2 linked regions of the Undibacterium sp. 5I1 genome follow. The protein of the gene in region 2 binds, or shares a complex with, the protein of the main gene of each other region. Links are inferred from orthologs where the notes say so. Each region holds a gene or a part of one and is shown on either strand. Other genes may lie near its edges.

Evidence for each region.
Region 1: the proteins of mfd (region 2) and uvrA are in contact, whole or in part, in a crystal structure (PDB 4DFC), measured with the Escherichia coli proteins. The link is inferred for Undibacterium sp. 5I1 from one-to-one orthologs.

The regions. Positions count from the first base shown.
Region 1 is NZ_JAVIWI010000001.1:4,064,884-4,074,918, reverse strand. What follows is about bases 6,515-10,005. They hold uvrA (excinuclease ABC subunit UvrA), read left to right. Parts: upstream 6,515-6,853; coding sequence 6,854-9,805; downstream 9,806-10,005. Outside these bases: RGU72_RS17865 (HAD domain-containing protein), read right to left, coding at 721-1,209; RGU72_RS17860 (N-6 DNA methylase), read right to left, coding at 1,593-2,717; RGU72_RS17855 (hypothetical protein), read right to left, coding at 2,719-3,210; istA (IS21 family transposase), read left to right, coding at 3,372-4,868; IS21-like element helper ATPase IstB, read left to right, coding at 4,861-5,691; ssb (single-stranded DNA-binding protein), read right to left, coding at 6,022-6,510. UniProt on the Escherichia coli protein: The UvrABC repair system catalyzes the recognition and processing of DNA lesions. UvrA is an ATPase and a DNA-binding protein. A damage recognition complex composed of 2 UvrA and 2 UvrB subunits scans DNA for abnormalities.
Region 2 is NZ_JAVIWI010000001.1:1,343,701-1,354,211, forward strand. What follows is about bases 3,799-7,765. They hold mfd (transcription-repair coupling factor), read right to left. Parts: upstream 7,434-7,765; coding sequence 3,999-7,433; downstream 3,799-3,998. Other genes in these bases: serB (phosphoserine phosphatase SerB), read right to left, coding at 3,799-3,952; ispD (2-C-methyl-D-erythritol 4-phosphate cytidylyltransferase), read left to right, coding at 7,627-7,765. Also shown: RGU72_RS06065 (acyl-CoA dehydrogenase family protein), read right to left, coding at 352-1,614; RGU72_RS06070 (phosphotransferase), read right to left, coding at 1,731-2,798; more of serB, read right to left, coding at 3,080-3,798; more of ispD, read left to right, coding at 7,766-8,364; ispF (2-C-methyl-D-erythritol 2,4-cyclodiphosphate synthase), read left to right, coding at 8,482-9,012; RGU72_RS06095 (DUF4404 family protein), read left to right, coding at 9,056-9,364; RGU72_RS06100 (VTT domain-containing protein), read right to left, coding at 9,514-10,161; RGU72_RS06105 (methyl-accepting chemotaxis protein), read left to right, coding at 10,390-10,511. UniProt on the Escherichia coli protein: Couples transcription and DNA repair by recognizing RNA polymerase (RNAP) stalled at DNA lesions. Mediates ATP-dependent release of RNAP and its truncated transcript from the DNA, and recruitment of nucleotide excision repair machinery to the damaged site.

The sequences.
Region 1 (10,035 bases), 2.7 Mb from region 2 along the record:
TTTATTTGTCTTTACGATATTTTTCCAGTAAACAGGTCTGTTTAGATCTAGTCCGACAATCAGTTATGAATGAACGTCTGAAAAAACTTTCAGTTTGCATCCGAATTTGGACGCATGGCAGATGCTAAAGATCGTGCGTGGTTCTTCGCACATGTCCTGATTAGTAAAATCAATAAGATTGATGCCGCCTTTTTGGCATGGTCTGGCGTTATTCAAATTCGCCGACACAAGATTTATCTGTGTCGCTGGGACAGCATCTCTGGCTACTTCCTGATCGCGCCACTTGTTGTCCTACTCATTATCCCTTGTTTAGTTTGTCTCTGTGACTGCGTCTCTCCGACAACTAAGTCTTTTCAGGTAACTGGCTATCTTGCATTAATTTGCTTCATGTTTAATTTTTACAAGAGTATGAGTTTCAACGTATATCGGGTGGCATCCAAATACTATGTAACAAATAGCTGGTTTGGCGAGCCATCCCTGAGGTAATCTCTCGTATGTATTCTTTCAATTCAGAAATACAGGTGGCCTTACAGTTCCAGTTTATACAGACCAATTGGTTTATTCTTGCTAATCCAACCGCAGAACGGCCATCAACAATGGCCTGATCGAGCCGGGACATATAAGCAGTCTTGTCGTCCTGATATTCTACTTCACGAGAATAGCGATGGGACGCAACTATATTGGCTTCTGCTAATGTCACAGTGCGTAAAGTCAACGTACCTAACATGGTCGCGAGGCTGCCGCTAGATGAAGTCTCAACCGTTCTTCGGCTTGGTCATTGAAGCCTGTCAGTGAATTGGTTTTGATCAGATTTTTTAGAAACGGCTTGAAAAGATAAGGTTTGTCATCAATTGCTAGCCAGCTTATCCACGGCCGTTCAGATTGTCTCAACCAGCCTTCAATCTCTGCATGTCGTTGATACCCAATCGAATCCATAATTTCTGTCACCTCCCTCCAGTCTGGAGTCGTACCTATGATCCGGCCAGCAATATCTTCAGAGAAGAATGCTTTGAGTTCAGTGACTGAACGTTTGTCTCTCCAGGTGCTGGAAATAACAATCTGCACCTCAGGAAAATCTCTTAAGACATTTTCTAGTCGCGGCAAATAGCAAAATAACTGCACCTCTAGGTAGCAGGGTTCCGGATGTAAAACACCGTCAAAATCTAAAAACAAGATCATTATTGTTTTAGCATACCCTAAAAATTGCATAAGAAAACGCCCAATAAATGTATGTCAAGGCTCCTCAGTTTGGGGTTTTTATTCGGCAGCCGCACGGCATGTCAAATAATCTATGACGAAGAATTCAAAGCTATGGGCTATTGCACAAAATGCTCATCCATAGTTTTTATGATTGATCATTCGTTTTTTCGTAAGCGTTTTGCGCGATTTTTATTATTATCGTTCCAGAATTCGCAGAAGTTGAGGAATTTGAAAATAATTAGTCGGTGGTACTACAAGTTTCTTAAATAAGCTCATACATATAGCCGGCAGGAACTGATATAACCCATTAAAGTTAACTTAAAAAAACATACCTTAACGCATGTTTGGCTTAAAGCAATAGAGCCACAGCGATTCTAGAGGCGCTTTAGTGATCAGCCTAGCACTAGTGTTGTCCCATGTTTGGGATTGACATTTTTTTGAGTTGTTTTCGGTTGAGATCGCATCAGATGCTGAACGTTGGCGCAATGAGATAGCGCTTCACGAATTCGTTCCAACGTCGTGTAAGGAGCCCCGGTTCCTCCATAAGCAGTTCGAAAGACATTCCAGTCCACCAAAATAGCTTGACTCATCAACTTTGCGTTAGCGTTCGTTTTACACATGATAGCAAGAACGCAGTCAGACAATACTACTGTCTCCCCCTCTGGCAAAAACGCAATCTTCTCCTGAGTAACTAACCCCACACGCGGCACGAGCACAGCAGGTCCATTCACTAAGTGCTTATAATCTACTGTACGACCGCCAAGTATATGTACTCGATTTTTTGATAAATTCGATGTATGAACTAAGGGATAGCTGTTTACGGACGTCAATTCATTCACCAAATGCATCTGCAACTTACCTCTGATGATCTCCAGTTCAAGGCACGCAGCTGGCGTGATTTCAGGTGGCGCCACTCGTCCAATATGGTGATAATGAAGAATCGCGACCGTGGTCGACGCCGCGATACCTTTGAATGTGGAGCGTGAGTTCGTTAGAATTTTCTGCACAGCAAAGTGAGTCTTAATTAGGTTCCACGCGCCTCTGTCTCGTTGGCTGATAAAGCAGCTATCTGGCAAGATTGCCACCATATATCCCCTTGGAGCCAGAAACTGCAGCGCACGAAGTAGAAAAGACATCGTGCTACCGGCGGTCACTTGTGAACCGAAAAATTCAGATTCTATTTTCGCTCTACCTTTTTCACTAAATGGGGGATTAATGAGAATACAATCAACTTTCTTTTGGAACGAAAATAGTTTGGAACGCTGCTGAGAGGATTCAGAAAGAAAATCAACAGCGCTTACACTCCATTCTCCATATGTCCGGCGCAATCTCCTAGTAAGATTGACGTCAATGTCATTGGCGATGAACTGAGATTTTGGCCAGCGCTTGAAGGCTTCGGACAATAATGCCCCATCTCCGCAGGCAAAATCTGCTACAGAGTTCGGGGAAAATTGCGTCGGCAACCCCATAATCATTTGCCGAGCTATTTCCGATGGTGTGTAGTGAGCGTCCAGCATGCTAGATTATTGTCACTTCTCCCGATGATCGGGTCAATATTTCTTGGTTTGTTAATTTCAATATTGCCGATACATGGTACACATGTAATCTCTCAGTTCCATCGGTTCTGCCATGTTTACGAATTGGATGATCGTATACTAGTTCTGTTGCACAGAAATTAGCCAGATGAAACATTACGGATCCCAAAGCATGAGGCTTGGTTCCAACCATTGCGATTTTCATGGCTCTGTCAGGAAATTCTTCATGCAAATCGGCTAAAGTATAGAAGCAACTAAAGGGACAATGGGCAGGTGCATATAGCACCCTCTGCCATATTGAATTTTCTGAGAGCGTAGTGCGATTGCCAAGAAATGTATCAAACAGGTACCAAGGCTTAAATCCAGGAACACCAATGATTGGAATAATGTCTTCGTAGTTTGGCTCAATATTCTCAATAATGTGCTTAAGCCTAGTCCCTTCAAAACCAAGTAAGCATGCAAAGAGTGGGTTCATATGACTCTTTGCAGAGAGTACAGCAAAGCCTGGCAAGGGCGCTATCTGTTGGCGCGCACTCAATATTGACCAGATAAACGCAGTTATACGCACTGAATATTGACCAGGTAAATTAACCTATCCTTGCAGTTTTGACTGCGAGGGAATTCAAGGTGATTACCATGGGAATGTACTCTAAGGTCAGGCGGCTATTCTACCGAGAACGGCTATCCATTAGCGAAATTCAGCGACGAACCAGCCTGTCGCGCAATACCATCAAGAAGTGGCTTAAAGAAGCCGAAGGGACTGAGCCGAAGTATGCCCGGCCTCCGACTGTCAGTAAAATAGCTCCCTTTGCATCCCTCATTCAGTTAGCACTACAAACCGACAGCCATCGACCTAAAAAAGAACGTCGTACTGCGCTTATGCTATTTAAGGAACTCCAGCAAGCAGGGTTCACCGGTAGCTACTCGGGTGTCAACCGTTACATTTACGCCTGGCGTGACCAAGCTGCCAAAGTCACTGGTAAATCTGCCTTCGTTCCACTGAAGTTTCAACTCGGCGAAGCATTCCAGTTTGACTGGAGTGAGGAGCTGCTTGTCATTGGTGGCATTCATCGCAAAATCCTTGTAGCACACACTAAGCTGTGCGCCAGCCGTGCCTTTTGGCTGGTGGCTTATCCGACGCAAAGCCACGAAATGCTCTTCGATGCCCATACTCGCGCCTTTACTGCCATGGGTGGTATTGCACGGCGCGGTATCTATGACAACATGAAGACCGCTGTCGATAAAGTCATGAAAGGCAAAGGTCGTATCGTCAATGCACGCTTCTTTGCAATGACAGCCCATTACTTGTTTGACCCCGACTTCTGCAATGTGGCGTCTGGCTGGGAGAAAGGTATTGTTGAGAAGAACGTCCAGGATAGTCGCCGTCGTATCTGGAACGACGCCAGACAGGAACGCTTCGGCAGCTTTGCGGAACTCAATGCATGGCTGGCGGTACGCTGCAAGTTACTCTGGAGTGAATGCCGCCATCCGGATTACCCTGAGTTGACCGTCGCCGACGTGCTGGAACATGAGCAAGCCCAACTCATGCCGATGCCAACACCCTTTGATGGCTATGTCGAACTCGTAGCACGGGTTTCTTCTACTTGCTTAGTTCATGTCCACCGTAATCGTTATTCAGTACCGTGCTATTTGGCCAATCACATGGTCAGTGTTCATCTGTATTCAGAACAGATTGCCGTCTACGCTGAGAATGAGAGGGTTGCATGTCATCTACGACTATTTGGACGTGATCAGACCAGCTATGACTGGCAGCATTACATCCTTCTGGCAGAAAGAAAGCCCGGTGTCTTACGAAACGGTGCACCCTTTGCATTGATGCCGGCGCCTTTAATCAAATTGCAAACCACCTTGCTACGCCGTGCCGGTGGTGATCGCGTCATGGCTCAAGTGTTAGCGGCTATCCCGCACCATGGCCTTGATACCGTCATTGTGGCAGTAGAACTAGTGCTGGAGTCCGGTGCAACCAGTGTTGAACACATCACTAACGTATTGGTGCGATTAAGTCAGGGCGATCGTCCTGACCCCGTCGCCACAAGCTTGCAATTAATCGAAGAGCCGGTAGCCGATGCAAGTCGCTACGACAGCTTACATCAGGAGAATCAGCATGTTTAACATCATCAGTGAACTTAAATCACTCAAGTTATATGGAATGGCAACTGCCTATACCGATTTAACAGCACAGAGTACCGCGTCCGTGAGTACATCGGAATGGCTCATTCAACACTTGTTAGAAGCGGAATCGACGGATCGAGCGATGCGTTCGATCCGTTATCAGTTGCACGTTGCCAAATTTCCGATTCATCGCCACCTAGCTGATTTCGATTTTAGCCAATCCAAAGTAGACCAAAAGCTGATCGAACAGTTGGCCACGTTAGCCTTCACAGAGGCTGCGCACAACGTGGTGCTGATTGGTGGCACTGGCACAGGTAAAAGCCATCTGGCAACAGCACTGGCGGTCTCCGGTATTACGCAACATGGAAAGCGAGTGCGCTTCTTCTCAACGATTGAACTGGTGAATGCCTTGGAATTAGAAAAGGCAGCAGGCAAACAAGGACGCATGGCCCTAAGCCTTATGCAGATGGATTTGGTGATCTTAGATGAGTTAGGTTACCTGCCATTCTCACAGGTGGGTGGTGCGTTACTGTTCCATTTACTGTCTAAACTCTACGAACGAACCAGCGTCGTCATCACGACCAACCTGACATTCTCTGAGTGGAGCAACGTCTTTGGCGATGCAAAACTGACGACTGCGTTACTGGACCGACTGACACACCATTGCCATATTATTGAAACAGGTAATGATTCCTATCGTTTCAAACATAGCAGTGCCACAGCAAAAATGCGGATTAAATCAAGAGAAAGAAGCCGGGAATTAAACAAGCCTGAGACTGAGATATCAGCAGAACCTGGTGAAGTCACTGGGCAGGAGTTTTAGTGCTTAAGTGGCTAAATTGAGTTCAACAAATGGAGAAAACAATGCACACATAATTGATCGACAAACCTGAAACAAACTTGTATGCTCAGCAACTAAGCGCCTGGTCAATATTCAATGCGCGCAGCTGGTCAATATTGAGTGCGCGCCAACACCCATGTCCACCAATTTGACACTATATTTCGCCACCAACAATGCTCCTTGTTTACGTTTTATACGACTAGGTTATATAAAAACTATAACCGTTGTCAATAAGAAATGTGTAAACAAGAAAAACGCCCTACAAATCAAAGACTTGCAGGGCGTAGTTTACAGAATCAAAGAGACTAGGTCTCAAAACGGAATATCATCATCCATATCAGAAAAATTCGGTGCCGGGCGCGATGCTGGTGCCTGACGTGGTGCAGATGATGGCGCTGGTGCGCTTTGGCGTGGTGCTGATGGGGCGCCGCCGTACTCATCCATCGGTGCACCGCCGCCCATACCTGGACGTCCGCCCAACATTTGCATGGTGTCTGCTTTAATGTCGGTTGCGTATTTCTCTACGCCGTCTTTGTCGGTATATTTACGTGTACGCAGGCTGCCTTCTACATAGACTTGCGAGCCTTTTTTCAGATACTGACCAGCGATTTCTGCCAGTTTGCCGAAAAAAGTAATGCGATGCCATTCGGTCTGTTCTTTTTTCTCGCCGGTGGCTTTATCTTTCCAGTTTTCTGTAGTGGCAACGGTGATGCTGGTCATGGCGTCGCCGCTAGGCATGTAACGCGTTTCTGGGTCGCGTCCGAGATTGCCGATAATCTGGACTTTATTGAGGGATGCCATGTATTTCTCCTGTTGTTCGCTAATTAAGTTCACTAAGTAATAGTGATTATTTTGATGAATTTGACAATAACTCTGGCTAAAACCACATTCAGCCCATTCAGCCATCTCGCTGTTTAGCTGATTGAGCATTTGCCGCCGATTATAAGCCAGACAAGCTTAGTAAAGCGTTTCAGAATGCTCTTATCCATTCGTGACGTTGCCATAAAGATATGTCAAACACGGGACAAAAACAAAGTCCGCAGCTTGCACACGTCAAATTTCAAAAACCCGTTATAGTATCAGGTTGCTTGTTCCCGAATCAAAAAACCGGGGCGCCAAACCATCCTTACGGAAAGCAGTTGATATGACACAAAATACGGTCAAAGTTCGTGCAAAATCGGCCAAAGCAGCCAAGCCTGCTGAAATCGACTTCGATAAAACTGGCATCCCCGCACCTAAGCGTGACGAAATCCGCATTCGCGGTGCGCGTACACATAATTTAAAAAACATCAGTTTAGATTTGCCACGCAATAAGCTGGTGGTCATTACTGGTTTATCCGGCTCAGGCAAATCGTCTTTGGCGTTTGATACTTTGTATGCAGAAGGCCAGCGACGTTATGTCGAATCACTATCTGCTTATGCACGACAGTTTTTGCAATTGATGGAAAAACCGGATGTCGATCTGATTGAAGGCTTGTCCCCTGCCATTTCGATAGAGCAAAAAGCGACCTCGCACAATCCGCGTTCTACCGTCGGTACGGTAACTGAGATCCACGATTATCTGCGCCTTTTGTATGCCCGCGTCGGTACGCCGTATTGCCCGGATCATCCAGAAAATCCATTGGCAGCGCAGTCTGTATCGCAAATGGTGGATACCGTGCTGGCAATGCCGGAAGATACCAAGCTCATGATTTTGGCGCCCGTGGTGTCCAACCGCAAAGGTGAGCATGTTGATTTGTTTGAGCAGATGCAAGCGCAGGGCTTTGTGCGCTTCCGCGTACAAACTGGCACACACCCGGCCAAGATTGTCGAAGTGGATGATCTGCCTAAATTAAAAAAGACAGAGAAGCATACGATCGACGTGGTGATTGATCGTGTCAAAGTCAAGGCTGAGATCAAACAACGTCTGGCAGAATCATTCGAGACCTCACTGCGCATCGCCAATGGTCGCGCCTTGATTGTGAATATGGACAACGGCCATGAGCAATTATTTTCGAATAAATTTGCCTGCCCGACTTGCGGTTATTCGCTACAAGAATTAGAACCGCGCCTGTTCTCCTTCAATAATCCTATGGGTGCTTGCCCAGAGTGTGATGGCCTCGGCCACATCGAATTTTTTGATCCGAAACGGATTGTTGCCTTCCCAAATTTGTCGCTGGCCAGCGGTGCGGTCAAGGGCTGGGACAGACGCAATCAATTCTATTTCCAGATGTTGTCCAACCTCGCGGCGTTCTATGATTTTGATATTGATACGCCGTTTGAACAATTGCCAGAGTCTGCTCAGCAAGTGATTTTGTACGGATCAGGCAAACAGAATATTCCCTTCACTTACATCAATGAGCGCGGTCGCACCGTCATCAAAGAACATACCTTTGAAGGCGTGATCGTCAATCTGCAACGCCGTTACCGCGAGACAGACTCGATGGCGGTAAAAGAAGAACTCGCCAAGTTCATCAACGAAAAGCAATGCCCAAGCTGCGACGGCGCACGTTTGCGGGTTGAGGCTCGTTACGTCAAAGTCGGTAACGGAGCGCAAGAAAAAGCGATTTACGAAGTCAGCGCCCTGCCTTTGCGCCAAACCCTGAGCTTCTTTGAATCATTAACTTTAGTCGGTGCAAAACGAGAAATCGCAGATCGCATCATTAAAGAAATCAGCTCGCGTCTAACCTTTCTCAACAACGTCGGTCTGGACTATTTATCGCTGGACCGCAGCGCCGATACGCTTTCTGGCGGCGAGGCACAGCGTATCCGTCTGGCGTCACAAATCGGCTCTGGTCTGACTGGCGTGATGTATGTCCTGGATGAACCCTCGATCGGATTACATCAGCGCGACAATGATCGTCTGATCGATACGCTAAAACATTTGCGTGATATCGGTAACTCTGTGCTGGTGGTCGAGCATGATGAGGATGCGATCCGCTGCGCCGACTTTGTCGTCGATATGGGTATCGGTGCAGGTGTGCATGGCGGTGAAGTCATTGCCCAAGGTACGCTAGAAGACATCATGAAAAGCGAACGCTCGCTGACCGCGCAATACCTGAGCGGTGCCATGGCAATCGCCGTCCCCAAAAAGCGCACGACCTTTAATCCGGAAAAACAATTCGTGATCTCTGGCGCACGCGGCAACAACTTAAAAAACGTGACGCTCAAGTTGCCAGTTGGCTTGCTCACCTGCGTGACCGGCGTATCCGGCTCTGGCAAATCTACACTGGTCAATGACACCTTATACCCGGCCGCTGCGCGCCACTTATATGGATCGCAAACCGAGCCTGCCGCGTTTGACAGCATCAGCGGGCTAGAACATTTTGATAAAGTCATCTCGGTCGATCAAGCACCGATCGGGCGCACACCGCGCTCTAATCCAGCTACCTATACTGGTTTATTCACCCCGATACGCGATCTGTTTTCTACCGTGCCAGTGGCTAAAGAACGAGGCTACAGTGCGGGGCGTTTCTCGTTCAACGTCAAAGGCGGTCGCTGCGAATCCTGTCAGGGTGATGGCGTCATCAAAGTCGAAATGCATTTTTTACCCGACGTGTACGTACCCTGCGATGTGTGCCACGGCAAGCGCTATAACCGCGAGACATTAGAAGTCCAATACAAGGGCAAAAATATCAACGAGGTGCTGGGCTTGACGGTAGAAGATGCGTATGAATTCTTTAAACCAGTTCCCGTCATCGCACGTAAACTGCACACACTGCTAGATGTGGGTCTGGGCTACATCCGACTGGGTCAAAGCGCTACTACACTGTCTGGCGGCGAAGCACAACGGGTAAAATTGTCTCTGGAATTATCCAAACGTGACACTGGTCGTACTCTGTATATTTTGGATGAACCGACCACGGGTCTGCATTTCCACGATATCGATTTGCTGCTCAAAGTCATTCACCGTTTACGCGATCAAGGCAATACGGTTGTCATCATCGAACACAATTTAGACGTAATTAAAACCGCCGACTGGATCGTCGATCTGGGACCAGAAGGCGGCGCAGGCGGTGGTCTGATTATCGCCAGCGGTACGCCAGAGGATGTTGCAGCAAACCCTGAGAGTGTGACGGGTAAGTATTTACAGCCCTTGCTGAAGAAAAAAAAGTAAAACTACTTGTCCAATGATTCTGCGGCTTCTGGCATGATTTTAAGCCAGAAGCCGCAGAATCATTGGACGTTCTATTTTTATTTTGTCTAAAAATTTTAACCAGAATACTGCTGCGGCGTGCGTCATACGCACCGTAGCAAGCGACAAAAAACAGCAAGGTGTACTGGTGAGCATGGCGCACCATACGGTTATTAATTATAGACAAGCGAACTATGTGACCTGTTGATCTT
Region 2 (10,511 bases):
AAATATTAGCTATAGTCCAAGTATCTATTGGACTACTTATATATACGTGGTAGGAGTATATATTTTCCTATTGCGTAGTTTGGATGCTGATTAATCGAGATTTCCATTATGCACATCAGCGGATCTATTTGAGTGCTGACGGCGTATTTCGCTCATTTTTGAGGTCCTTCGTTGCTCATGGCTGTCCATGAGCGTCTTATTGACAACAAGCGCGCATCAGAACTGCCGCGAGAGTGCATCCGTCAACATCTCAAATCCTAATAGAAATTTTCGGCTAAAAAAAAGCGTGTCGCTCTAAGTAGAGCCGACACGCTTTTTGGATTATGCCTTACGGTCTGATCAGATGATTAATTACGAACGGGTGATAGGCAAGCTCAATTCTTCGCCGGGCAACGACATATGTTTTGCCAGTTCTAATTTAGCGATGGCATTGCGGTGCACTTCATCTGGACCGTCGGCCAGACGCAAGGTACGGTTGCCTGCCCATTGTGCTGCCAATGGGAAGTCGCCCGATACGCCGCCTGCGCCGTGCGCCTGAATTGCCCAGTCCAGTACCTGTTGAGTCACATTCGGCGCTAATACTTTGATCATGGCGATTTCTGCCTGGGCAAACTTATTACCGACGGTATCCATCAGGTACGCTGCTTTCATCGTCAACAAACGTGCTGTATCGATCTGAATACGGGATTCTGCTATCCGCTCACGCCAGATACTTTGCTCCGAGACTTTTTTACCAAAAGCGACCCTGCTGTTCAGACGTTTGCACATGAGTTCCAATGCGCGTTCTGCGACGCCGATGGCGCGCATACAGTGGTGGATACGACCAGGGCCAAGACGACCTTGAGCGATTTCAAAACCACGACCTTCACCCAACAATAAATTGGATGCTGGCACGCGTACGTTTTCAAACAAAATTTCGCAGTGGCCATGGGGCGCATCGTCATAACCAAAAACCGGCAGAGGACGTACTACAGTAATGCCAGGTGTTTTGGCATCAACCAGTATCATCGATTGTTGTGAATGACGTGCCGCATTGAAGTCAGTTTTGCCCATCAAAATGTACACGGAGCAGCGTGGATCGCCCGCGCCAGAGATCCACCATTTATGACCATTGATCACATAATGATCGCCATCCCGGTCGATGCGAGTTTCAATATTAGTGGCGTCGGATGAGGCGACGCCAGGTTCTGTCATGGCGAACGCGGAGCGGATTTCACCTCGCAGCAAAGGCTCTAGCCATTGTTTTTTATGTTCTTCGGAGCCATAGCGTTCAATGGTTTCCATATTGCCGGTATCGGGAGCAGAGCAATTGAATACTTCCGGCGCCCAACTGACTTTACCCATGATTTCGCACAACGGTGCGTAATCCAGATTGGATAAACCTTCTGGCGCACGTGCCGATTTTGGCAAGAACAGATTCCACAAACCTTGCTCACGTGCTTTTGGCTTGAGGTCTTCAATGATTTTAGTAGCAATCCAGCGATTGCCTTTTTCTGTGCCGTTGCGGTCGATTTCTTCTTTGTAGGCTTTCTCGTTCGGATAGATATGCTGATCCATGAACTTGAGTAATTTACTTTGTAGTTCCTTGCAACGGTCTGAGTATTCAAATTCCATGCTTGTCTCCTGATGGGTTTGTCTTGCTGTTATTGCTGCTATCGCTGTAACTGTGCTTTTGTTTTAACTGCTTGCGGTATTTTTAAGGCTAGTCAGAAATTGCGCGTTTGTGTTGACTACTTATTGACGTAACTCCAACCTAATTCCGCCATTGGCCGTGCGGCTTCACCAGATTTTTTGGCTTGCGCGCTGGATGCTGTGCCATCGACATAGCGCTTCATAATGCCTTGCAAAATACCTGCCATGCGGAACATGTTATAGGCGAGATAGAAGCTGAAATCTTCCTGACGTATTGTTTTGCCAGTTCGTTCACAATATTTCGCGATATATTCTTGTTCGCTCGGAATACCTAGCGCTTGATGATCCAGACCTTTGGTACCCCGGAACTGTCCGGCGGTAACATGCCAACTCATGCAGTGATAAGAGAAGTCTGCCAGCGGATGGCCGAGGGTAGATAATTCCCAATCCAATACCGCCAAAATACGGGGTTCAGTTTTGTGGAACATCATATTATCCAGACGATAATCGCCGTGAACGATGCTGGTGTCGTCGCCAGGCGGAATGTTATTTGGCAACCAAGCAATCAGGTTGTCCATTGCCTCAATTTTTTCGGTTTCTGACGCTTTGTATTGCTTGGTCCAGCGATCAATCTGGCGCGCAAAATAATTGCCTGGGCGGCCATAGTCTGACAAACCAATGGCGGCATAATCAATCGTATGCAATTGCGAGATAACGCGGTTCATCTCATCATAAATCTCGGCTCGTTGGGATGGCGTCATACCCGGCAAGGATTGATCCCATAGGACGCGGCCATCGACAAATTCCATGATATAAAAAGCGCGACCGATGACGTCTTCATCAGTACACAGTGCATATTGTTTAGCCGCGGGGAAACCCGCCTTATTCAAGGCATTCATTACCTTGAACTCGCGTTCAATTGCGTGTGCGGAGGGAAGTAATTTAGCGACCGGACCAGGTTTGGCGCGCATCACGTAGCGTTGATTTCCGGCGGTGATTTTGAAAGTAGGGTTCGACTGACCGCCTTTGAATTGCTCTACGGTCATTCCGTCTGCAGCTTTTGCATCAAAGCCTTCAACATGCTGGCGCATGTAATCAGCCAATGTAGCCACATCAAATTTTTGACGATCGGCGACGGGCATTGTGCCCATAAATTCTTCAAACATCTTGTCTCCTATTTCACTGCAGTTGAGTGTTTTTATTTTATGCGGACTGACGCCTGTCACTTTAGCTAAGGTAGTGCTCCTATCCTTGGGACGGCACAGTCGTCTTGACTGCGCTTTGCTGTAATGATTTTAAGTCAGTTCTATTTATAAAACTATTTTAGCTTAAAAAATCGTACGTCCGTACTATTTTTATTTTCTGGTCGACGAGAGCGAAAAAAATCCAAAAAAAACCCGGCTGAAAGACGGGCTGATCGAGATCACTGGCCTACTAGATTCTGGTTCTAATGAAAAGTATGCAGTACATTGAGCATGCCATCGAGTCCTACGAAGTTAAGCGCTACATCAGCTTGCGCTCTGACAACGGGTTTTGCCCGAAAGGCAACTGACATGCCTGAGATACTCATCATTTTCAAATCATTGGCACCATCACCCATGACGATGACTTGATCGGTGGTGATACCCATTTCGGCGGCGACACGTTCTACTGTATTTTGTTTTTCTATTGCGTCGACGATGCCACCTATGACCTTACCGGTCAGTTTGCCTTGATCAATTTCCAGCACGTTGGCATGGGTATAGTCCAGGTTCAAACGAGTCTTCATGCGGTCGGTAAAGAAGGTAAATCCACCAGAGACCAGCAAGGTTTTTAAACCTGCTTGCTGTACCGTCTTCAGCATCTTTTCTGCGCCTGACGACAACTGTAAGCGCTCCTCATAGACTTTTTGCAACGCGCCTGCATCCAGACCTTTTAATAGAGCAACCCGACGCGTCAGGCTTTCTTGAAATTCAATTTCACCACGCATGGCAGCTTCGGTTATTTCTGAGACTTGTGGTTTTAGCCCTTGCATATCAGCGATTTCGTCGATGCATTCAATCGTAATCAGGGTGGAATCCATATCCATCGCGACCAGCTTAAAGTCGGCTAAGGTGCGAGATACATCGCTAAAAGTCACATCAAGATGCGCTGCCAGACAATCTGCTTCAATTTGCGCTTTCAGCACGTTAAGCTCTTTATCGCAGCGCAGATTGTCGAGGCGGACGGCATGCGTTCCAATCGCAAGAATGCGTTCTGCATGCGTGACGCTAGCGATATGCTTGATCAGCGCAAGATCACTTTTTAAAATTTGCCTTAAGCCTTGTATCGTTAAATGCATTTTTATTCTGAATTGATATGGATGGATTTTGGTTTATATTTTTAGCTTAATGCAATGCGCGTAAGGTTGCTTTGATTTGTGCAACCCGTGCTGCCAAGTCTGGCATATTGGCAGTAATGCGCAATTTGTCCTGACCATTAATTTTAATATGCTTATTTTTTTGTACTAACTCGATAATCTTCATCGCATCAATCGGCGGTTTGGGTTCGAATTGCAAAGTGGCTGCTTCGGTATGTGCATCAATTTTGATGATACCTAAAGGTTTGGCCGCGACACGCAGTCGGTGCGTTTCTAGCAAAGATTTGACCGGTTCTGGTAATTTACCAAAACGATCGATCATCTCTTCTTGCAAATTGTCGATGGCATCTTGTTTGGTGCAATTAGCAAGGCGCTTATAGATGGAGAGACGCTCATTCACATCACCACAGAAGTCGTTTGGCAATAGGGCAGGGATGTGCAGATTGATTTCTGTCGTGCTAGATAGTGGCGCTGCCAGATCTGGCTCTTTACCATTTTTGAGCGAGCGTACGGCCTCATTGAGCATGTCTGAGTAAAGCTGAAAGCCGATCTCATGCATTTCGCCAGACTGGTTATCGCCTAAGACTTCACCCGCACCGCGGATTTCTAAATCGTGCATTGCCAGATAAAATCCGCTACCCAGTTCTTCCATCTGCTGAATCGCTTCCAGCCGGCGATCTGCTTGTTTGGTCAGGGTTTGTACGTCGTTCACCAGCAGGTAAGCATAAGCTTGATGATGTGAACGGCCCACACGTCCGCGCAGTTGATGCAGCTGTGCCAGACCAAATTTATCCGCTCTGTGCATGATGATGGTGTTCGCTGTTGGAACGTCGATACCAGTCTCAATAATCGTGGTGCAGAGCAAAATGTTATGGCGCTGGGCGACAAAATCACGCATGACTTTTTCTAGATCGCGCTCATGCATTTGACCGTGAGCGACAACGACGCGTGCTTCTGGAATTAGCGTTTCCAGCATGGATTTTCGGTTTTGTATGGTATCGACTTCATTGTGCAGGAAATACACTTGTCCGCCGCGTTTTAGCTCGCGCAGGCAGGCCTCGCGTATGACAGAATCGTTCTCGCTACGCACAAAGGTTTTGATCGCTAGTCGTTTTTGCGGTGCCGTCGCGATGATGGAGAAATCACGCAAGCCTTCCAGTGCCATGCCTAAAGTACGTGGAATTGGCGTAGCAGTCAGTGTCAATACATCGACTTCTGCGCGTAACGATTTAAGTGCTTCTTTCTGACGCACACCAAAGCGGTGTTCTTCGTCAATAATCACTAATCCCAGACGTGAAAACTTGACATCATTAGACAGTAATTTATGAGTGCCAATCACGATATCCAAAGTGCCGTCGCCCATGCCTTTAATTGCAAGAGCGATCTCTTTACCGGAGCGGAAACGCGACAATTCGGCGATTTTTACAGGCCAGTTAGCAAAACGATCGGCAAATGTCTGTGCATGCTGTTCCGCTAATAGCGTGGTCGGCGCAAGGATGGCGACTTGTTTGCCGCCCATGACCGCGACAAAGGCGGCACGTAAAGCGACTTCTGTTTTACCAAAACCAACGTCGCCGCAAATCAGTCTGTCCATTGGTTTGCCGGACGTCATATCGCCGATGACGGCGGTGATGGCAGCGGCCTGATCAACGGTTTCTTCAAAGCCAAAGCTGTCGGCAAAGGCTTCGTAATCTTTGTGTGAATACTCGAACGCATGGCCTTGGCGCAAAGCGCGGCGTGCGTAGAGGTTTAATAACTCTGCGGCAGTATCGCGAATTTGTTGCGCCGCTTTACGCTTGGCTTTTTCCCATTGACCAGAACCCAGACTATGCAAAGGTGCATCATCGGGCGAAGCGCCGGAGTAGCGGGAGATGACATGCAACTGAGATACAGGTACATAAAGCTTAGTATCTTTGGCGTATTCCAGATGCAAAAACTCGGTTTCGCCTTCGCCCAGATCCATACTGATCAAGCCCATGTAGCGACCGATACCGTGATTGCTGTGTACCACCGGATCACCGATTTTGAGTTCGGACAAATCACGCACCATGTGCTCGACCTGAGTGACGGCTTCTTGCTTTTTGCGACCAATGCGCTTGCCTGATCCGGCGTATAACTCGGCTTCAGTGATGAAGGCAACGCCATCGGCTAATATAAAGCCCGAATGCAAGGGCGCAACGCCCAGCATGAGTTTGTCGCTGCCTGTGATGAAGTCATCATAGCCTTCACACAGCGTCAGGCGGATATCGTATTCATTGAAATATTGTTGCAGCGTCTCGCGTCGGCCCAAGGTTTCCGCGCAGATCATCACGCGTTTGTCTGTTTGTAGCAAAAAAGAGCGCAAATTGGTGAGCGGATCATCGGCGCGACGATTAACGGCAATATCGGGCAACAGACCAGAAATTTCTGAATTGGCCTTGGACGCAGCGTCACCAGTCGTTATCACCCAGCGCGACAATGACTTCAGCTCAGTAAAAAAATTCTCGTCACTTAAGAAAATCGATTCTGGCGGCAAGACTGGACGTTCTCGGTCGGATTTGAGAAATTGATAACGTGAGCGGGTATCTACCCAAAACCGCTGGATCGCTTCATCAATCTCACCAATCAGTGTGAAGTGCGTATGTTTTGGCAGATAGTCGAATAAGGTCGCACTTTCTTCAAAAAACAGCGGCAGATAATATTCAATCCCAGCAGACGCAATACCGTTGCCGATATCTTTGTACACCATGGAGCGCGAAGGGTCGCCTTCAAAGGTCTCACGCCAGCGACCACGGAACGCCGTGCGAGCCGCTTCGTCCATCGGAAATTCACGCCCTGGCAATAAACGCACTTCACGCACCGGATACAAAGACCGCTGCGTGTCTGCATCAAAGGTACGGATGGTTTCGATGCTGTCACCGAATAAATCGAGTCGATACGGCAGGACCGAGCCCATAGGGAACAAATCGATCAAACCGCCGCGCACTGAGTATTCACCCGGCGACATCACTTGCGATACGTGGGTATAACCTGCCAGCGTTAACTGCGTTTTAAGCTTGGCTTCATTCAGGGTTTCGCCCTGTTTGAAGAAGAACGTATAAGCAGCTAAAAACGAGGGAGGCGCCATCCGCACCAGCGCTGTGGTAGCAGGTACCAGCAAGACATCACAATTACCAATTTGGATTTCATGCAGGGTCGATAATCGTTCCGACACCAGATCCTGGTGCGGCGAAAACGCATCGTAAGGCAAGGTCTCCCAATCAGGCAGCAAATGGCAGCGTAGCGTCGGCACAAACCAGGGGATTTCATCCAGAAGACGTTGCGCATCTGCCGGATTGGCGACCACCACGCTCAGCATGCGCTGCTGCGCTTTGAGTGCAATTGTCGCTTGCGCTAATGCATAAGCGTCGGCGGAACCATGTAATGTGGGAAGTACAAAGCGATTGCCCGCTTTCGGAAGCGACTTAACGAGATCAAATGACATTGCGGAGTTGGTTGGCTATTCTGTGTGGCTGGGGGTATCGCACTATAAAATAGGAGCATGGTAACAATTGATTAATATTGAAACTATTACTGTTCATGCCCGCAAATGCGTTTTGCCACCAAGATGTTGGAGGTTAAAATGTGTCTCAATTATAAACGAAGCTGAACCAGCTTTTTTGGAGCATCCTGCTTTGATGACATCTGTCCCGAAAATTACAACACCAACGGCTCCAGTGACTTACTTTGCGCTAATCCCCGCCGCAGGTATTGGCGTCCGCATGGGTGGCGCTGTGCCTAAACAGTACCTGACCGTCGCCGGTCAAACCATTTTGCGTCACACGGTGCAGGCATTTTTGGCTTCACCGCCGATCAGCCACACCTATGTAGTGGTCAGCGCGGAAGATGTTTATGTGGAAGAGGCGCTGGCCGGACTGGATAAGGTCAGCATCCTGCGCTGTGGCGGTGCGACACGGCGTGAAACCGTGCGGAATGGACTCGATGCTATAGAGTCACATAACAAGCTCAATGGCAAAATCGGCGGACAAGATTGGGTACTGGTCCATGACGCGGCACGTCCGGGGTTGACGCCGGCTCTGATCAGCAAGTTGATTGAGCAAGTCGGCAACCATACAACCGGCGGTTTACTGGCGCTACCGGTGGTCGATACCGTCAAACGTGTGGCCAATGGCAAAGTCACGACGATTAGCCGAGACGGTTTGTGGCTGGCACAAACGCCGCAAATGTTTCGGCATGCTGCGCTGAGTGCTGCGTTAGATGCAAGCTTCCACGCCGCAGTCGAAATAACCGACGAATCCAGCGCGATGGAAGCTACCGGACAGGTTCCTATACTGGTAGAAGGACATGCCTGTAATCTGAAGGTGACCTTGCCGAGTGATCTGACTTTGCTTGAATCCTATCTGATTTCTTCTTAAAGCGTATATTTATACTGGGATGTAGTATTATTTATTGTCCATGTAATATATGGACATCAATGCCATTTTCTGCCTATACTCCCCATAATTTGACATATTTTGTATTTTGAGAATGCTATGACTGAACCATCGAACAGAATTGAAGCTTCCGCTGAAACACCTGCCTTTCCGCCATTCAGAATCGGCCAGGGATACGATTGCCATGCCTTAGTAACAGGGCGTAAATTGATTATTGGCGGTGTCGATATTCCACATACAACCGGTTTACTTGGGCATTCGGACGCGGATGTGTTGCTGCATGCAATTACGGATGCATTGTTTGGGTCAGCTGCTTTGGGAGATATTGGCCGCCATTTTCCAGATACCGACAAACAATTTGCCGGTGCGGATTCGCGCGTGCTCTTGCGTGAAGCGGTTGCACGTTTGCGCAAGGCCGGCTATCAGGTGGGCAATCTCGATGCGACCATCATCGCTCAAGCACCTAAAATGGCCCCTCACATACCCAGTATGGTTGCCAATATTGCCGCAGACTTACAAATCAGCATTGCCCAAGTCAATATCAAAGCAAAAACCAACGAGCGTCTTGGCTACCTTGGCAGGGAAGAGGGCATCGCCGCAGAGGCAGTGGTGCTGGTGTTTCGTAACTGACGGGACTACACTGAATAAAGAATCATTGACTGGAGAACAAAAAATGGACAAACAAAACCTGAAAGATTTGCTGAAGCAATTACACGAAGGTTTGCAAGAAGGTGCAGGAACGGCCGGGCAAGAGGGCACACAAGTAGTGGATACGGCAGATGTCGAACTGAGATCGTTGTTAAAAGAACTCAGTAATGATATTCATCATGTTTTAGATAAAGATGACAGCCCGGACGATCCGGTCTTTGCCGCCTTAAGCGAAAGATCGCAAGAACTATCAGCAAAATTTGCAGCGCAACATCCTAAGCTGGAACCAGTCTTACGTGAGCTTGGTGGTATGTTAGAGAAAATTGGGATTTGATTTTTAACATCTGATTTTTGAAGTGAGTAAAAATAAAAAGCCCGAAGTCAATTCGGGCTTTTTATTTGGGTATCGACATAAAGCGATGCTGATATCCGTAATCTGTCGCTGCCATTTTCTATCACTGGCATCGCTCATTTTTTACAGAGTTAAGTGACAGATCCGTTGTTTTTAATGAACTTCCATAATCCGCCAATCACCAGCGAACCAACTCCTGCACCAACGCCCAGTAAAACAATCGCGTTAAGATGATTGTGAATCAATGGGATATTGCCAAAAAAGTACCCACCCAGCACCAACGAAATGACCCAGATCGCAGCACCTGCAATATTAAATAGTTGAAATTTAGAAAAAGTCATATTTGAAACGCCGGCAATGAACGGTGCAAAGGTACGAACCACAGCAATGAACGGCGACATGATGAAGGTAACTCCGCCATGATTCTCATAAAACGTATGAGTTTTTTGCAGCGCGGAACGATTGAGCCATTTATAATTTTTGGCAAATACTTTCTGTCCGATCGCATGACCGATCCAGTAGTTGATTGTGCTGCCAGTAACAGCGGCGATAAATAATAGTGGTATCAGTACGCCAGCATGCAATGTGCCGGTAGCGCAAAACGTGCCGCTGATGAAGAGTAAAGGGTCTCCCGGAAGAAAAAATAACGGTAGTACCGCCATTTCTAAAAATACGATGGCAAATATGACGCCATATACCAGTGCGCCATATTGATCGCTAATGGCTCCGAGGTAATGATCAAAGTGCAAGACGAGGTCGCTCAATTGCGTGAAGTTCATTTTTTCCTCAAATTTAATTATTCTGAATCAAGCTAAGTCACTCAGATCACTCAGACTTAATGTTATTTCATCTTACTCACAATATTTTATGTAATCCCTTTTGTCCATATCCAATTGATCATGACCATCAATACAAGGGATATTAAGTAACTGAATAAGTGACTGAATTAAGTTATCCTGAGTGCATAACGATCATTTAATTTATTACAATTTCTGAGGGGAATTTGAATGGCTTCTTTATCTCTGCGTAACAAGCTCATTGCTATTTGCGTTTCTATCGTGATGCTGGGGATGTTTTCTATCGTTCTGGCTAATTTCTTCACTACCAAGTCGCGCATGTTGGAGTCGTT